4 regions of the Streptomyces sp. UC4497 genome follow, and region 2 is predicted to be linked to each of the others. Evidence: riboswitches for the same ligand, from Rfam matches in the RefSeq annotation. Region 2 holds a riboswitch; each other region holds the start of a gene.
What was found. A riboswitch is a leader RNA that binds a small molecule or an ion and turns the genes downstream of it on or off. The one in region 2 is predicted to bind cyclic di-AMP.
Positions count from the first base shown of each region.

Region 1: it holds a riboswitch for cyclic di-AMP, as region 2 does, so the genes downstream of both, ACYSUO_RS29215 (M23 family metallopeptidase) here and ACYSUO_RS24265 (transglycosylase family protein) in region 2, are expected to answer to the same signal.
Region 3: it holds a riboswitch for cyclic di-AMP, as region 2 does, so the genes downstream of both, ACYSUO_RS17945 (C40 family peptidase) here and ACYSUO_RS24265 (transglycosylase family protein) in region 2, are expected to answer to the same signal.
Region 4: it holds a riboswitch for cyclic di-AMP, as region 2 does, so the genes downstream of both, ACYSUO_RS15820 (M23 family metallopeptidase) here and ACYSUO_RS24265 (transglycosylase family protein) in region 2, are expected to answer to the same signal.

Region 1 is NZ_JBTYHB010000026.1:19,876-23,259, reverse strand. It holds gene ACYSUO_RS29225 (ABC transporter permease) at 1-145, shown strand, start outside; gene ACYSUO_RS29220 (tyrosine-protein phosphatase) at 232-1,029, opposite strand; cyclic di-AMP (ydaO/yuaA leader) riboswitch at 1,413-1,584, shown strand; gene ACYSUO_RS29215 (M23 family metallopeptidase) at 1,588-2,370, shown strand; gene ACYSUO_RS29210 (SGNH/GDSL hydrolase family protein) at 2,589-3,371, shown strand.
Region 2 is NZ_JBTYHB010000018.1:55,062-58,445, forward strand. It holds gene ACYSUO_RS24260 (transglycosylase family protein) at 105-1,133, shown strand; cyclic di-AMP (ydaO/yuaA leader) riboswitch at 1,314-1,471, shown strand; gene ACYSUO_RS24265 (transglycosylase family protein) at 1,476-2,189, shown strand; gene eno (phosphopyruvate hydratase) at 2,534-3,384, shown strand, end outside.
Region 3 is NZ_JBTYHB010000011.1:161,474-164,857, forward strand. It holds gene ACYSUO_RS17940 (hypothetical protein) at 237-590, shown strand; gene ACYSUO_RS17945 (C40 family peptidase) at 660-1,859, opposite strand; cyclic di-AMP (ydaO/yuaA leader) riboswitch at 1,868-2,026, opposite strand; gene pcrA (DNA helicase PcrA) at 2,256-3,384, shown strand, end outside.
Region 4 is NZ_JBTYHB010000009.1:267,645-271,028, reverse strand. It holds gene ACYSUO_RS15825 (aldo/keto reductase) at 1-610, opposite strand, end outside; gene ACYSUO_RS15820 (M23 family metallopeptidase) at 745-1,797, opposite strand; cyclic di-AMP (ydaO/yuaA leader) riboswitch at 1,809-1,956, opposite strand; gene ACYSUO_RS15815 (PP2C family protein-serine/threonine phosphatase) at 2,200-3,318, opposite strand.

The DNA.
Region 1 (3,384 bases), on a different contig from region 2:
GACCCCGATGATGCGCGGCATGACGGGGGAGTCCCCGTACATACCGCCGCTGCTGTACGGCACGTTCGCCGCGAGCGCGGTGTGCCTCGGGCTGCTCGCCGTAACCCTCCCTGCCCGCGCGGCACTTCGCGACAGGGAGGGGTGACGTCGGGCACTGGGCCGGGGTCCGGGGCTGCGGCTCAGGCCCGGGCTTCGGCCGAGAGGACGGTGCAGGCCCTCAGGCGCCGGGCCTCAGTCCAGCAGGCGCTCGCGCAGCCGCTCGCGCGTCGCCGAGGTGAGCTTCAGGCCCTCTTCGAGGTAGCGGTCCGTGCTGCCCCACAGTTCGTCGATCGTCTCGAGGCCCGCGTTGAGGTACTCGATGCGGGCGTCGAAGAGCGGGCTGAGCAGCTCCATGATCTCGGGGGAGTAGGCGTCCTTCGCGGTGGCGGTGCGGCGCACGTTGTAGCGGCGGTGCTTCTCGTTGGACTTGAGGTAGTCCGCCTCGATGGCGTCGCGCTCCACGCCCACCGCGAGCAGCGTCACCGCGATCGACAGGCCCGCGCGGTCCTTGCCCGCCGCGCAGTGCATCAGCGCGGGGAGGCTGTCCTCGGCGAGGGAGTGCAGCACGCGGCTGTGCTCGGCGGTGCGCTCCTTGATCATGGTGCGGTAGGACTCGACGAGCCGGTTCGCCGCGCGGCCCTCGTCGAGGATCTGGCGCAGCTGGTCGATGTTGCCGTCGCGGACCATGGTCCAGAATTCGGCGCCGTCGGCCGGGTCGTTGAGCGGCAGGTTCAGATTGCGCACGCCGGGCAGTTCGACGTCCGCGCCCTCCAGCTTCTGGTCCGCGGAGTTGCGGAAGTCGAAGACCGTGTGCAGGCCGAGGGAGGAGAGGAAGGCCGAGTCCTCTGCCGTGGCGTGGGCGAGGTGACCGCTGCGGAACAGTACGCCCTGGCGCACGCGCCGGCCGTCCACGGTGGGCAGGCCGCCCACATCTCGGAAGTTGCGCACTCCGGTCAGCTCGGGCTCGGTGGACGGTGCGTGCTGCGTCACAGGGGCTCCTCCCAATCGGTGCACCGGCGTTGGGTCGCCGGCGGGCGCGCTCCTGACGATACGACATCGGTTCCACAGGCAACCATCTGTCTGATTCGCCCCGATTCGTGCCAACTGTGCATGAATCGAAGGGGCTTGTGGGCGTGTGCGTGACCGGCTTCATGTTCGTGACGCTGTGTGGCGGACGGCCGGGAATGGCGCCCCAGTAATCCCCGAAGGTATGGCGTTGGTAAAGCGAGGAATGTCGACGGAGGGTTACACAGGGAAGCCTCAGAATCCCAAGGAATTGCCCCCGCAGATGAATTCGGGGTTTGTCGTCGCCATTGCCGTTCGCCTACGGTCACCAATCAATCCGGTCGGAACGCCTAGTCCTGCCGCCGCCCGGATTCCTTTCGACTACCCGTCACGGCAGGAGCGGGGGACCCACACGCAAGACGCCGCGTAGGGGATTTCCCGAAGCGGCTTGGGGTGAAGCCGTGCCCGTACCCCGGGCGCGGCCGGGCATCTCCAGCCCGAACCCGACAGCTCACCTCGTAGGCGACGGAGAGGAAATTCAGCATGCCCGCAAAGGGAAAGCACCGCCTTTCGACCTCCCGCCGCATCGCCCGTGTCGCCGCCGTCGCCTCCGCCGGCGGAGCCGCCATCGCGCTGCCGCTGATGGGCGCCACCGGCGCGCAGGCCGCGACGTCCGGCCCCGCCGCCGACGCCACGACGTACACCGTCAAGGCCGGTGACACGCTCTCGAAGATCGCCAAGGCGCAGGACGTCGACGGCGGCTGGAAGAAGCTCTACGAGGACAACAAGGACGCCGTCGGCCCCGACGCGGACCACCTCAAGATCGGCGTCGAGCTCGACCTCGGCGGCGCGGCCGACAGTGAATCCGGCTCCGAGGGCGCGGCCACCGCCACGGAGACGAGCGCCAAGACCACCGCCTCCGGCGACTACGCGGCGCCGGTCGACGGCGCCCAGGGCACGGGCTACGGCAACTCGGGCTCCATGTGGTCCAGCGGCAGCCACACCGGCGCCGACTACTCGGTGCCGACCGGCACCTCCGTGAAGTCGATCGCCGACGGCACCGTCGTCTCGACCGGCTCGGGCGGCGCGTACGGCAACGAGGTCGTCATCGAGCACGCCGACGGCCACTTCTCCCAGTACGGCCACCTGTCCTCGATCGGCGTCGCCCAGGGCGACACCGTGACGGCCGGCCAGGAGATCGCCAAGTCCGGCGCGACGGGCAACGTCACCGGACCGCACCTGCACTTCGAGGTCCGCACGACCGCGGACTACGGCTCGGACATCGACCCGATCGCGTACCTGAGCGAGCACGGTGTGAACGCCTGAGACGACTCGTAGCGGTCGCGACCGCTCGCTCACTTCGGCGCCCGGGGCTGTCCCCCGGGCGCCGAAGTGCGTTCCCGCGCTTATTCCCCAGGTGGCGAGTGGGTTATCTCACCACGCGTCAACCCCTGGCTACGGTCGCGTAGGTCACAGTCGAGGGTGAAAGATGTGTGGTCGTGGCAAACGAATCGAGAGCACTCACGGAGACACTCAACGGCACGATCCGGTCCTACGCGGCCGTGGGCGACAGCTTCACCGAAGGAGTCGGTGACCCCGGGCCCGACGGAAAGTTCGCGGGTTGGGCCGACCGGCTCGCCGTCCTCCTGGACGACCGTGTCCCCGAGGACACCTTCAAGTACGCGAACCTGGCCGTGCGCGGCAAGCTCCTCGACCAGATCGTCGCGGACCAGGTCCCGAAGGCGGTCGAGCTCGCGCCCGACCTGGTGACCCTGGTCGCCGGCGGCAACGACATCATCCGCCCCGGCACCGACCCGGACGACGTGGCCGAACGCTTCGAGAAGGCCGTGGTCCAGCTCACCGAGGCGGCCGGCACCGTCATGGTGGCCACCGGCTTCGACACCCGTGACGTGGCCGTGCTCAAGCACCTGCGCGGCAAGATCGCCACGTACAACATGCACGTGCGGGCGATCGCCGACCGGCACGGCTGCCTGATGCTCGACCTGTGGTCCCTGAAGTCCATCCAGGACCGCAGGGCCTGGGACGACGACCGTCTCCACCTGTCGCCCGAGGGGCACACGCGGGTGGCGCTGCGCGCCGGTCAGGCGCTGGGCATCGACGTGCCGGCCGACCCCGAGCAGGCGTGGCCGCTGCTGCCGCCGCGCGGCACGTTCGAGGTGCGGCGCGACGACATCCACTGGGCGCGCGAGTTCCTGGTGCCGTGGATCGGGCGCCGGCTGCGCGGCGAGTCCTCCGGCGACCGGGTGCAGGCGAAGGGCTTCGTGGACCCGCACGCGGTGAAGGCGCACCTGGAGGCGGCGTCCTGACGCGTTGAACCTC
Region 2 (3,384 bases):
TTCGAGTGCCGCTACGTTCACGGATCATCGCGACACATGCACAACCCGCACCACTTGCACCACCCGTCGCGCGTAGCAGCATCAGTCTCGCGAAAGGCAAACGCATGCTCTCCGGGAACGGTCGTCACCGTCGCCCCCGTCAGGCCCCTGCTCTCGTCGTCGCCGCCGGAGTCACCGGCAGCGCCATCGCGATCCCGCTGTTCGCCGCGAGCGGCGCGAGCGCCGCGACCACGCAGGCGTGGGACAAGCTCGCCGAGTGCGAGAGCGGCGGGCAGTGGAGCCTGGACGCCGGTAACGGCTACTACGGCGGTCTCCAGTTCACGCAGGAGAGATGGGAGGAGTACGGGGGGCTCGAGTACGCCCCGCGTGCCGACCAGGCCAGCCGCTCGCAGCAGATATCCGTCGCCGAGAAGGTCCTCGACGACAAGGGTGTGAGCGCCTGGCCGATGTGCTCGCTCACCGCCGACCTCACCAAGGACGACGACTCGGCGGACGTCGACCCGGGCGTGTCCGCGTCGCCGCAGCCGTCCGAGTCCTCCGCGTCGTCCGACACCGATGCCGACAGCAAGTCGGACGACGGTGACGACAAGAGCGCCGACGAGGACGCCGACAAGACCGGCTCCCCGGACGCGACGGATGCGACCGAATCGGCTGATTCGGGAGACAAGGGTCACGATGAGGCCGAGGGCTCCGACGCGTCGGACGGCCCGTCGGCCGACGAATCGGGCGATACCTCCGGTAACAAGGCCGAGGACTCCTCGACCCCTTCAAGTGACAAGTCCCACGCGCCTTCTGACGACACCGCCTCCGAGGCGGCCCCGCCGTCCGCCTCGCCCTCCGGCGAGACGCAGGACGACGCCACGTCCGGCCGTCACCGCGGCGATCGCGCCGCCGAGGACGGCTCCGACTCCCGTGCGGGAGAGGGGCGTCACGCCTCGCGCGACGAAAGGCGCGACGGTGACACGTACAAGGTGCACGCCGGCGACAACCTCTGGGACATCGCGAAGGCCCAGGACGTGCACGGCGGATGGGACGCGCTCTACGAGCGGAACAAGGAGACGGTCGGTACCGACCCAGACCTCATCCTTCCTGGTCAGAGCCTCGATCTTGGGGACGGATCGGACAAAAAGTAGCGGGAGTTCGAGGCGGTTGAAGGGGCTTTGTCCGATCTTGATCGAGTGAGACATGGGTCTCAAAGCCCCTGATCGACTTTGAAATCGGACGGATCGACCGCTTACGTTCGTGACCGCTCGCTTCAGCGGGCCCCGATGGACGTCACGCCGAATCCTGCCAACGTCCGTACGGGAACAGTCGACGCGTATGCGCCGTAGGCAGGAGCGGGGGACCCAGGTAAGTGCCCTTCCGGGAGACCGGACGGGCTTGGGGTTAAGCAGCGCACAAGGATGCGTCTGCCGGGCACTCACTGGCCCGAACCCGACAGCTCACCTCGCAGGCGTCGGTGAGGGGATATCTCCATGCTGTTTTCCGGCAAGAACAAGCACCGCCGCCCGTCCAAGGCCGTCCGCGTCGCCACGCTCGGCGGTGTCGCCGCTGCCGCCGTCGCCGTGCCGCTGATGGGTGCGACCTCCGCCTCCGCCGCGACCACGTCCGAGTGGGACCAGGTCGCGCAGTGCGAGTCCGGTGGCAACTGGTCCACCAACACCGGCAACGGTTTCTACGGCGGCCTCCAGTTCTCGTCCTCCACGTGGTCCGCCTACGGCGGCGACCAGTACGCCTCCACCGCCGACCAGGCCTCCAAGGCCCAGCAGATAGCCGTCGGCGAGAAGGTCCTCGCCTCCCAGGGCGCGGGCGCCTGGCCGAACTGCGGCTCGGGCCTGTCCTCCACCCCGAACGAGGGTGGCGCGGACGACTCGTCCTCGCAGCAGCAGGCTCCGCAGCAGGAGACCCAGCAGCGTGCCGACCGCTCCGAGCAGCGTCAGCAGCCGCAGCAGGAGGCCCCGAAGCAGGAGGCCCCCAAGCAGGCGGCTCCGAAGCAGGACACCGTCACCACCCCGACCGGCAACAAGGTCGAGAAGGGCGACGGCGAGTACAAGGTCAAGTCCGGTGACACCCTCAGCAAGATCGCCGAGGCGCACGACACGACCTGGCAGCAGCTGTTCGAGAAGAACAAGGACATCGTCAAGGACGCCAACCTGATCTACCCGGGTCAGCAGCTGCACCTCAGCTAAGGCATCCGGTCCGCACAGGACCACCGGTCCGTACAGGACCACCGGTCCGTACAGGACCACCCCAGGCCCTCCCAGGCCATCAGGTACGGGCTCGGCATCGGCGGACGCCGAGCCCCGCCGCACCCCGTCCCCACGGGCCGCTCACTTCGGCGACCTCCGTCCCGGCACAGCCGGGACGGAGGTCGCTGTTTTTGTTCAGTTAAGGAACATTTCGCTATCGGCGTTGTCCACGAGGCGGGCGTTCGGATGGCCGATGCCCGCGAGCCGGTTACGCTCAGGGGTGCGGGACCACGTACCAAGCAGCCGCCCGCATAGCCTGCGTCACATCCAAGAAGGAGATGCTCGTGCCGTCCATCGACGTCGTCGTAGCCCGGGAAATCCTGGACTCCCGAGGCAACCCCACGGTCGAGGTCGAGGTCGGCCTCGACGACGGGAGCACCGGCCGTGCCGCCGTCCCGTCGGGTGCCTCCACCGGTGCCTTCGAGGCCATCGAACTCCGTGACGGTGACCCCAACCGTTACCTCGGCAAGGGTGTCGAGAAGGCCGTCCTCGCCGTCATCGAGCAGATCGGCCCGGAGCTCGTCGGTTACGACGCCACCGAGCAGCGCCTGATCGACCAGGCGATGTTCGACCTGGACGCGACCGACAACAAGGGCTCGCTCGGCGCCAACGCGATCCTCGGCGTCTCGCTCGCCGTGGCCCACGCCGCCTCCGAGGCCTCCGACCTGCCGCTGTTCCGCTACCTCGGTGGTCCGAACGCGCACCTGCTGCCCGTCCCGATGATGAACATCCTGAACGGTGGGTCGCACGCCGACTCCAACGTCGACATCCAGGAGTTCATGATCGCCCCGATCGGCGCGGAGTCCTTCTCCGAGGCCCTTCGCTGGGGCGCCGAGGTCTACCACACGCTGAAGAAGGTCCTGAAGAGCAAGGGCCTGGCCACCGGCCTCGGCGACGAGGGCGGCTTCGCTCCGAACCTGGGCTCGAACCGTGAGGCCCTCGACCTGATCCTCGAGGCCATCAAGGAAGCCGGCTACGTTCCCGGCCAGCAGATCGCCCTCGCGCTCGACGTCGCCGCCTCCGAGTTCTACAAGGACGGCAAGTACCAGTTCGAGGGCAAGGAGCGCTCCGCCGCCGAGATGACGGAGTACTACGAGGAGCTCGTCTCCGCGTACCCGCTCGTCTCCATCGAGGA
Region 3 (3,384 bases), on a different contig from region 2:
CACAGGGGAGCGGGCCGCCGCCGGACCTTTCTCGGCGGGGTGTCCGACTGCCGCCCCTGGCCCGGGCGGCGGTGGGGAGCCGGTCACCTGAGGAAGGACGCTAAACCTCTGCGTAACGGGTTGGTGCCGGATTGTTCGCAACTGGTCTGTTTGTTACGGATGGTGGCGGAGAGTGATAACAGAGTGGCAAAGGGGTGCCCGTAGTGGGCCATGGGCGTCCGGTTAGGCTCCGAACCATGGACGTACTCATCCACCTCTTCGTCGGCCTGCACATCATCGGCATCGCCTCGCTGCTCGGCGGCTTCCTCACGCAGATGTCGGCGATGAAGGAGGGCGCGGCCCGCTTCAACAAGGCGATGCTGCACGGCGCCCTGACCATGCTGGTGACCGGCGTCGCCCTTGTCGGCCTCAACCAGGCCGACGGCAGCACCGTGAACAACATCAAGATCGGCGTGAAGCTCGCGCTCCTGATCGTGATCCTCGGCATCGTCTACGTGAAGCGGGACGAGGAGAAGGCGGAGAAGGGCCTCTTCATCACGGTCGGCGCGCTCACCGTCGTCAACATCTTCATCGCGGTGCTCTGGACCTGAGCGACCGCGTCCCAGGACGTACAGAAGGGCCCGGCAGGTACGACACCTGCCGGGCCCTTCTGCGTGGGGTCAGGCCGGCCGCACCACGCTGTGGATCGACGACGTGCCGTCGTAGTAGATCGACTCCTCGCGCACGACCGCGCCCGGCTTCGGCGCGTGGACCATCATGCCGTCGCCCATGTAGAGGCCCACGTGGCTGATGTCGTCGTAGAAGAACACCAGGTCACCGGGTTGGATGTCGGAGAGCGGCACCGTCTTGCCGACCTCGACCTGGTCCCAGGTCGTCCGCGGCAGCGAGATCCCCGCGGACTTCCACGCGGCCTGCGTCAGGCCCGAGCAGTCGTACGAGTCCGGGCCCGTGGCGCCCCACACGTACGGCTTGCCCTCCTGCGCCTTGGCGAACGCGAGCGCCTGCGCGGCCTTCGTGGCGTACGAGGCGTCCGAGGAGGAGGAACCGGAGCCGGAGGAGCCCGAGGAGCCCGAGCCCGTGGAGCCGGACGACTCCTGCTCCTTCTGCGCGGCCTCCTCGGCCGCCTTCCGCTTCGCCTCCGCGGCCTTCTGCTGGGCGGCCAGCTCGGCGGCCTTCTTGCGGGCCGCCTCCTCCTTGGCCTTCTGGATCGCCGCGAGCCGCGCCTTCTCCTTGGCGGTCAGCTCGGCCAGCAGCTTGCGCGCGTCGGAGAGCTTCGTCTGGACGGTCTCCTTCGTCGACCTCAGCTCGGTCTGCGACTCGCTGAGGTCCTGGAGGCTCGACTGCGCCTCGGTGCGCTTCTTCGCGGTCTCGCGCGCCTGCGCCTGGTAGTCGTCGACCGACTTCTTCTGCTCGTCCGTGAGCCGGTTCATCAGCTGGCGCTGCGAGAAGTAGTCCTCCGGGTCGTCCGCGAGGAACATGGTCGCGGTGTCGCTGATCGCGCCCGAGCGGTACTGCTCGGCGGCGTACCTGCCGAGCTTCTGGCGGGCCGTGTTCATCTCGTCGGTGCGCTGGGCGACCTCGTCGAGGAGCTTGTCGACCTGCTGCTTCTTGGAGTCGGTCCGCTCCTTCGCCCCGTTGTACTTCTGGGTGGCGACCTCGGCCTGCCGGTACAGGGTGTCGACCTTCTGCTGGACCTCTTCGAGGCGCGGCTTGGACGACGGCTGCTCGGGTGCGGCCTGTGCCGTCTGCGAGAGCAGGGCCACGGAGGTGAGGGCGGCGGTGGTGATGCCGACCGCGGGGGTCGTGCGAAGGCCGCCGGTCATCCGGGAACGGCTGCGGGGCTTGCGGTGCGACGCCAAGGCAGGCGACTCCTTCCGTCCTCCGCCTACCGGGTTAGCTGTCGGGTTCGGGCGTCGTACGCGGAAGGCTGCCCTACGGTCGGCTGCCCTGTCCTGCTGGGCCGTCGGCCGATTCACCCCAAGGTCGGTTGGGTCCCCGGTTCCCTGCCTCACGGCGTACGGAACTCAGCGGGGGCTGCCCGTTCGCCGCGACATCCGCGGGCGGGGGGACGGGCTGCCCGGCTGCACCGTAGCCAACTCGTGTGGCTGCTGTGAAGGTTGATGTTCGATATGCCCGATACATTTTCGTGATCTGCCCCACGGCGGGCCCTGGGGCTCGGTGGAGTTCCTGGGAGTTCCTCGGAGTTTTGAAGGCAGCCACGGGTTGTCAGTGGGGCGGCCTAGACTCGTAGAGCGATGAGCAGCCTCTTTGACGACAGCTTCCTGACCGGCCTCCAGAAGAACGGTGCGGAGGAGCCCCCGCCCCCGCCCCCGGACCCCGAGTACGACGACGGGGCCCCGGAGCCGATGCCGGACGACCTGTTCGGCGGGCAGCTCGGCGCGCCCGAAGACAGGGACACGCACTACCGGGACGGCGCCCCGCGCCCCGTCCTGAGCGCGGCCACCCTCCTGGAGGGGCTGAACGAGAACCAGCAGGCGGCCGTCGTGCACGGCGGGACCCCGCTGCTCATCGTCGCGGGCGCCGGATCCGGCAAGACCCGCGTCCTCACGCACCGCATCGCGTACCTGCTCGCCGAGCGCGGAGTGCACCCCGGCCAGATCCTCGCGATCACGTTCACGAACAAGGCCGCGGGCGAGATGAAGGAGCGCGTCGAGGACCTGGTGGGCCCGCGCGCGAACGCGATGTGGGTCTCGACCTTCCACAGCGCCTGCGTCCGCATACTGCGCCGGGAGAGCAAGAAGCTGGGCTTCACGTCCTCCTTCTCGATCTACGACGCCGCCGACAGCAAGCGGCTCATGGCGCTCGTCTGCCGCGACCTCGACCTGGACCCGAAGAAGTTCCCGCCGAAGTCCTTCAGCGCCAAGATCAGCAACCTCAAGAACGAGCTGATCGACGAGGAGGACTTCGCGGCGACCGCGGCCGACGGCTTCGAGAAGACCCTCGCCCAGGCCTACGCGATGTACCAGGCCCGCCTGCGCGAGGCGAACGCGCTGGACTTCGACGACCTGATCATGACGACGGTGAACATGCTGCGCGCGTTCCCGGACGTCGCCGAGCACTACCGCCGCCGCTTCCGCCATGTCCTCGTCGACGAGTACCAGGACACGAACCACGCGCAGTACGCGCTGGTGCGCGAGCTGGTCGGCCCCACCGAGGGCGAGGACGCGGACCCGGGCGAGCTGTGCGTCGTGGGTGACGCGGACCAGTCGATCTACGCCTTCCGCGGCGCCACGATCCGCAACATCCTCGACTTCGAGGACGACTACCCCAACGCGAAGACGATCATGCTGGAGCAGAACTACCGCTCCACGCAGACGATCCTCAGCGCGGCGAACGCGGTCATCGAGCGCAACGAGTCGCGCC
Region 4 (3,384 bases), on a different contig from region 2:
CGGCGACGTCCTGCAGCTCACCCTCGTACGTGTCGCGCGAGACGAGGTTGTAGTGCGGCTGGAGCGCGACGTACCGGGCGAGGTTCTCGCGGTCGGAGAAGTCGAGGGAGGCCTGAAGGCGCTCGGCGGAGATGTTCGACGCGGCGATGTGCCGCACCTTGCCCGCCTTCACCAGCTCGTCGAGGGCGCCGATGATCTCCTCGACCGGCACCTCGGGCTTGTCGTAGTGCGTGTAGTACAGGTCGATGTGGTCGGTGCCCAGGCGCTTCAGGGAGGCGTCGGCCGCGGCCTTGATGTTGGCGGCGGACAGGCCCTGGAACTCGGGGTGCTGGCTGCCCTTGGTGGCGATGACGACGTCGTCGCGGCGGCCGCGCGAGGCCAGCCACTTGCCGATGACGGTCTCCGACTCACCGCCCCGGTTGCCGTCCACCCACGCCGAGTACACATCGGCGGTGTCGATGAAGTTGCCGCCCGCGGCGACGTACGCGTCGAGCACCTCGAAGGACGTGGCTTCGTCGGCGGTCCAGCCGAACACGTTGCCCCCGAGGGACAGCGGGAAGACCTCGAGGTCGGAGGTGCCGAGCTTGCGCAGAGAGCGAGAGGAAGTCATGCCCCTACTCAACACCCGTACGGAATACGGCATTCCTCGATCACACCGGAAATCGCCCCAAGAGCCCCAAGAATGGGCAAACCGGCAGCCCTGACGTCGGGGGGTGTGCGCCAGGACCGCCGGAGTTCAGTTGCTCAGGGGGTGAGGCCCTTGCCGCGCAGCCAGGACGCCGGGTCGACCCCGGTGGACTGCCCGTCGGGGTGGACCTCCAGGTGGAGGTGCGGCCCGGTGACATTGCCCGTGGCGCCCACACGGCCGATGACGTCACCCGTCGAGACCTTCTGGCCCGCGCTGACATTGAGCGAGGACTGGTGGCAGAACCACAGCTCGGTGCCGTCGTCGAGGGTGAGCACCGTGCGGTAGCCGTACGCGCCCGCCCAGCCGGCCTCGGTGACCGTGCCGGAGTGGATGGCGCGGATCGGGGTACCGGTGGAGGCGGCGAAGTCCAGGCCCGTGTGATAGCCGGAGGACCACATGGAGCCGGGCTGACCGAAGGTGCCGGAGAGCGTGTACGAGGCGACCGGGAGCTTGAAGCTCTTGGCGAGCTTGGCGAGGCGCTCTTCCTCGGCCTTGCGGCGGGCCTCCGCCTCGGCCTCCTTCTTCTCGGCGAGGGCCTTGGCCTTGGCCGCGTCCTGCTTGGCGGCGGCCTCGGCTGCCGCCTGCTTCGCGGCGGCCTCCTCGGCGGCCTGCTTCGCGGTGGCGTCGGCCGCGTCCTGCTGCGTCTCGGCCTGCTGCATGATGCGGGCCCGCAGCGCCTCGCCGGCGCCGGTCTGCCCGTCGGCGGCCTCGGCCTGGGTGACACCGGCGCCGCTCAGCGGGGAGGCCGTGGCGCCGGAGTCGGAATCGGAGTCCGAGCCGTCGGATATCAGCGAGCCCACGCCCGGCAGCGACTTGGCCTCGGGCAGCGAGTCCTTGACCGCCGACAGGTCGGGCATGGAGATGTGGACCGGCGGCTTGCCGCCCTGTGCGGTGGCGATGCCGCCCGCACCGACGGCGGCGACCACGCCGACGCCGAGAACAGTGGAGCTGCGAGCGAATCCACCACGGCGGCGGGCTACGCGATGCCTACCGCGGACGGGAGCGATGGACTCCTCGGTGGGGTTCCACTCCTCCCAGGTCTCCTGCTCGACGCCGAAGTCGTCTTCGGGGCCGTAGAAGAAGTCGGGGGCAGGCCGGTTCGACGCCACGGGGGCGCTCTCCTTTCCTTCCTTCTCGCCTACCGGGTTAGCTGACGGGTTCGGAGCAGGAAGGTCTCCTACGAACGCCTCCTTGGACAGGAAGAGCGTCCGATTCACCCCAAGTTGGTGGTTCCCCGGTTCCCTTGCGGGATTGAGCGTGTGCGCACGGAGCCATCTCTTGTGACGGCTGGGACGACCGCGCTGCGTTATCGAACGTTAATAGACAGCAGACAGTAATTCCAAGCGCTTCCCACTGATCGTTCACGACTCTGGCCAGGACTTATCGGGACATGAGCGGGTGGAATAGGGCGAGTTGATCGCACCTCTCAAACGTCCGCACAGCTGATGGTGCGTCAATTGTTATGCGGAGCGACGCCGTTCGACTACCTCTGGTAACAACGATCAAGGAACTCAGCCGCGCCGCACGGCGAGCAGCGCCATGTCGTCCTTCGTCCCGTCGCCGGTGTGCGCGCGCACCTCCACGGCGAGGGCCGCGAGGAGTTCCTCCGGCCCCGGGAAGACGCGTCCGGAGAGCCGGGCCGCCGGATCGTAGAAGCGGCCGCTCGGGTCGCGCGCCTCGGAGAGCCCGTCGGTGTAGAGCAACAGCGTGGCCGCGGACGGGAACGCCGCCTCGACGGCCCGGTCGGGCCAGCTGCCGAGTTCGCTCATGCCGAGCGGCAGCGCCGCCTGGCACGGATCGAGCGCGCGCACGGCGCCGTCGCCGAGCAGCAACAGCGGGCTGGGGTGGCCGCGGTTGAGGACGCGGACGAGCTCGACGCCGTGCGGGATCTCGACGAGCACCGCGGTGGTGAAGCCCTCGAAGTCGTCGATGCCGCTGCGCCGGGTGCCCTCGCGCGCCAGGGCCCGCTCGAGGCGCTGGGCGACCGCCTCCAGGGAACCCTCCTGCTCGGCCGCCTCCCGGAACGCGCCGATGACGACGGCGACCGCGGCGACCGCGCCCATGCCCTTGCCGCGCACGTCGCCGACGATGATCCGGATGCCGTGCGGGGTGTCCTGGACCGCGTACAGATCACCGCCGATGAACGCGTCGGCCTGCGCCGCCTCGTAGCGCGCCGCGATGACGAAGCCGCCGAGCCGCCCGGGGGGCCTGGGCAGTACGGCCAACTGCGCGGCCTGGGCGATCTCGCGGGCGGAGGCCAGCTCCTCGTAGCTGCGGCGCACGATCCGGTTGAGCAGACAGGCCAGCAGGCAGACGGTGGCCACGGTGACGATCTCGGTGACGAACACCGAGTCGAGGTGCTCCGTGAAGCGCAGGTGCACGGCGGTGATCGCGCCGATCGACACGACGCCGACCAGCATCGTCGCGCCGAGCGAGAAGAACGGGGCGGCCACCAGCGGTGCCGCACTGAATAAGGGGGCGCCCGGGAAGCCGCTGGGAGTGACGTACTCGTAGACCGCGCCGCCGATGACGAGCAGCAGGGGCAGCAGCCGCAGGAAGAGCCGGACCCTCACGTTCTCGGAGCCGTGCCGCTTCCGTCTCGCGCCGGTACCTCCTGTTCGCTTCCCCACCACTCGTCTCCTGCCGTTCCCTGCCAGCTTCCGGCGTCTCACCAAGAGTTCCTGCACGGGGACGCC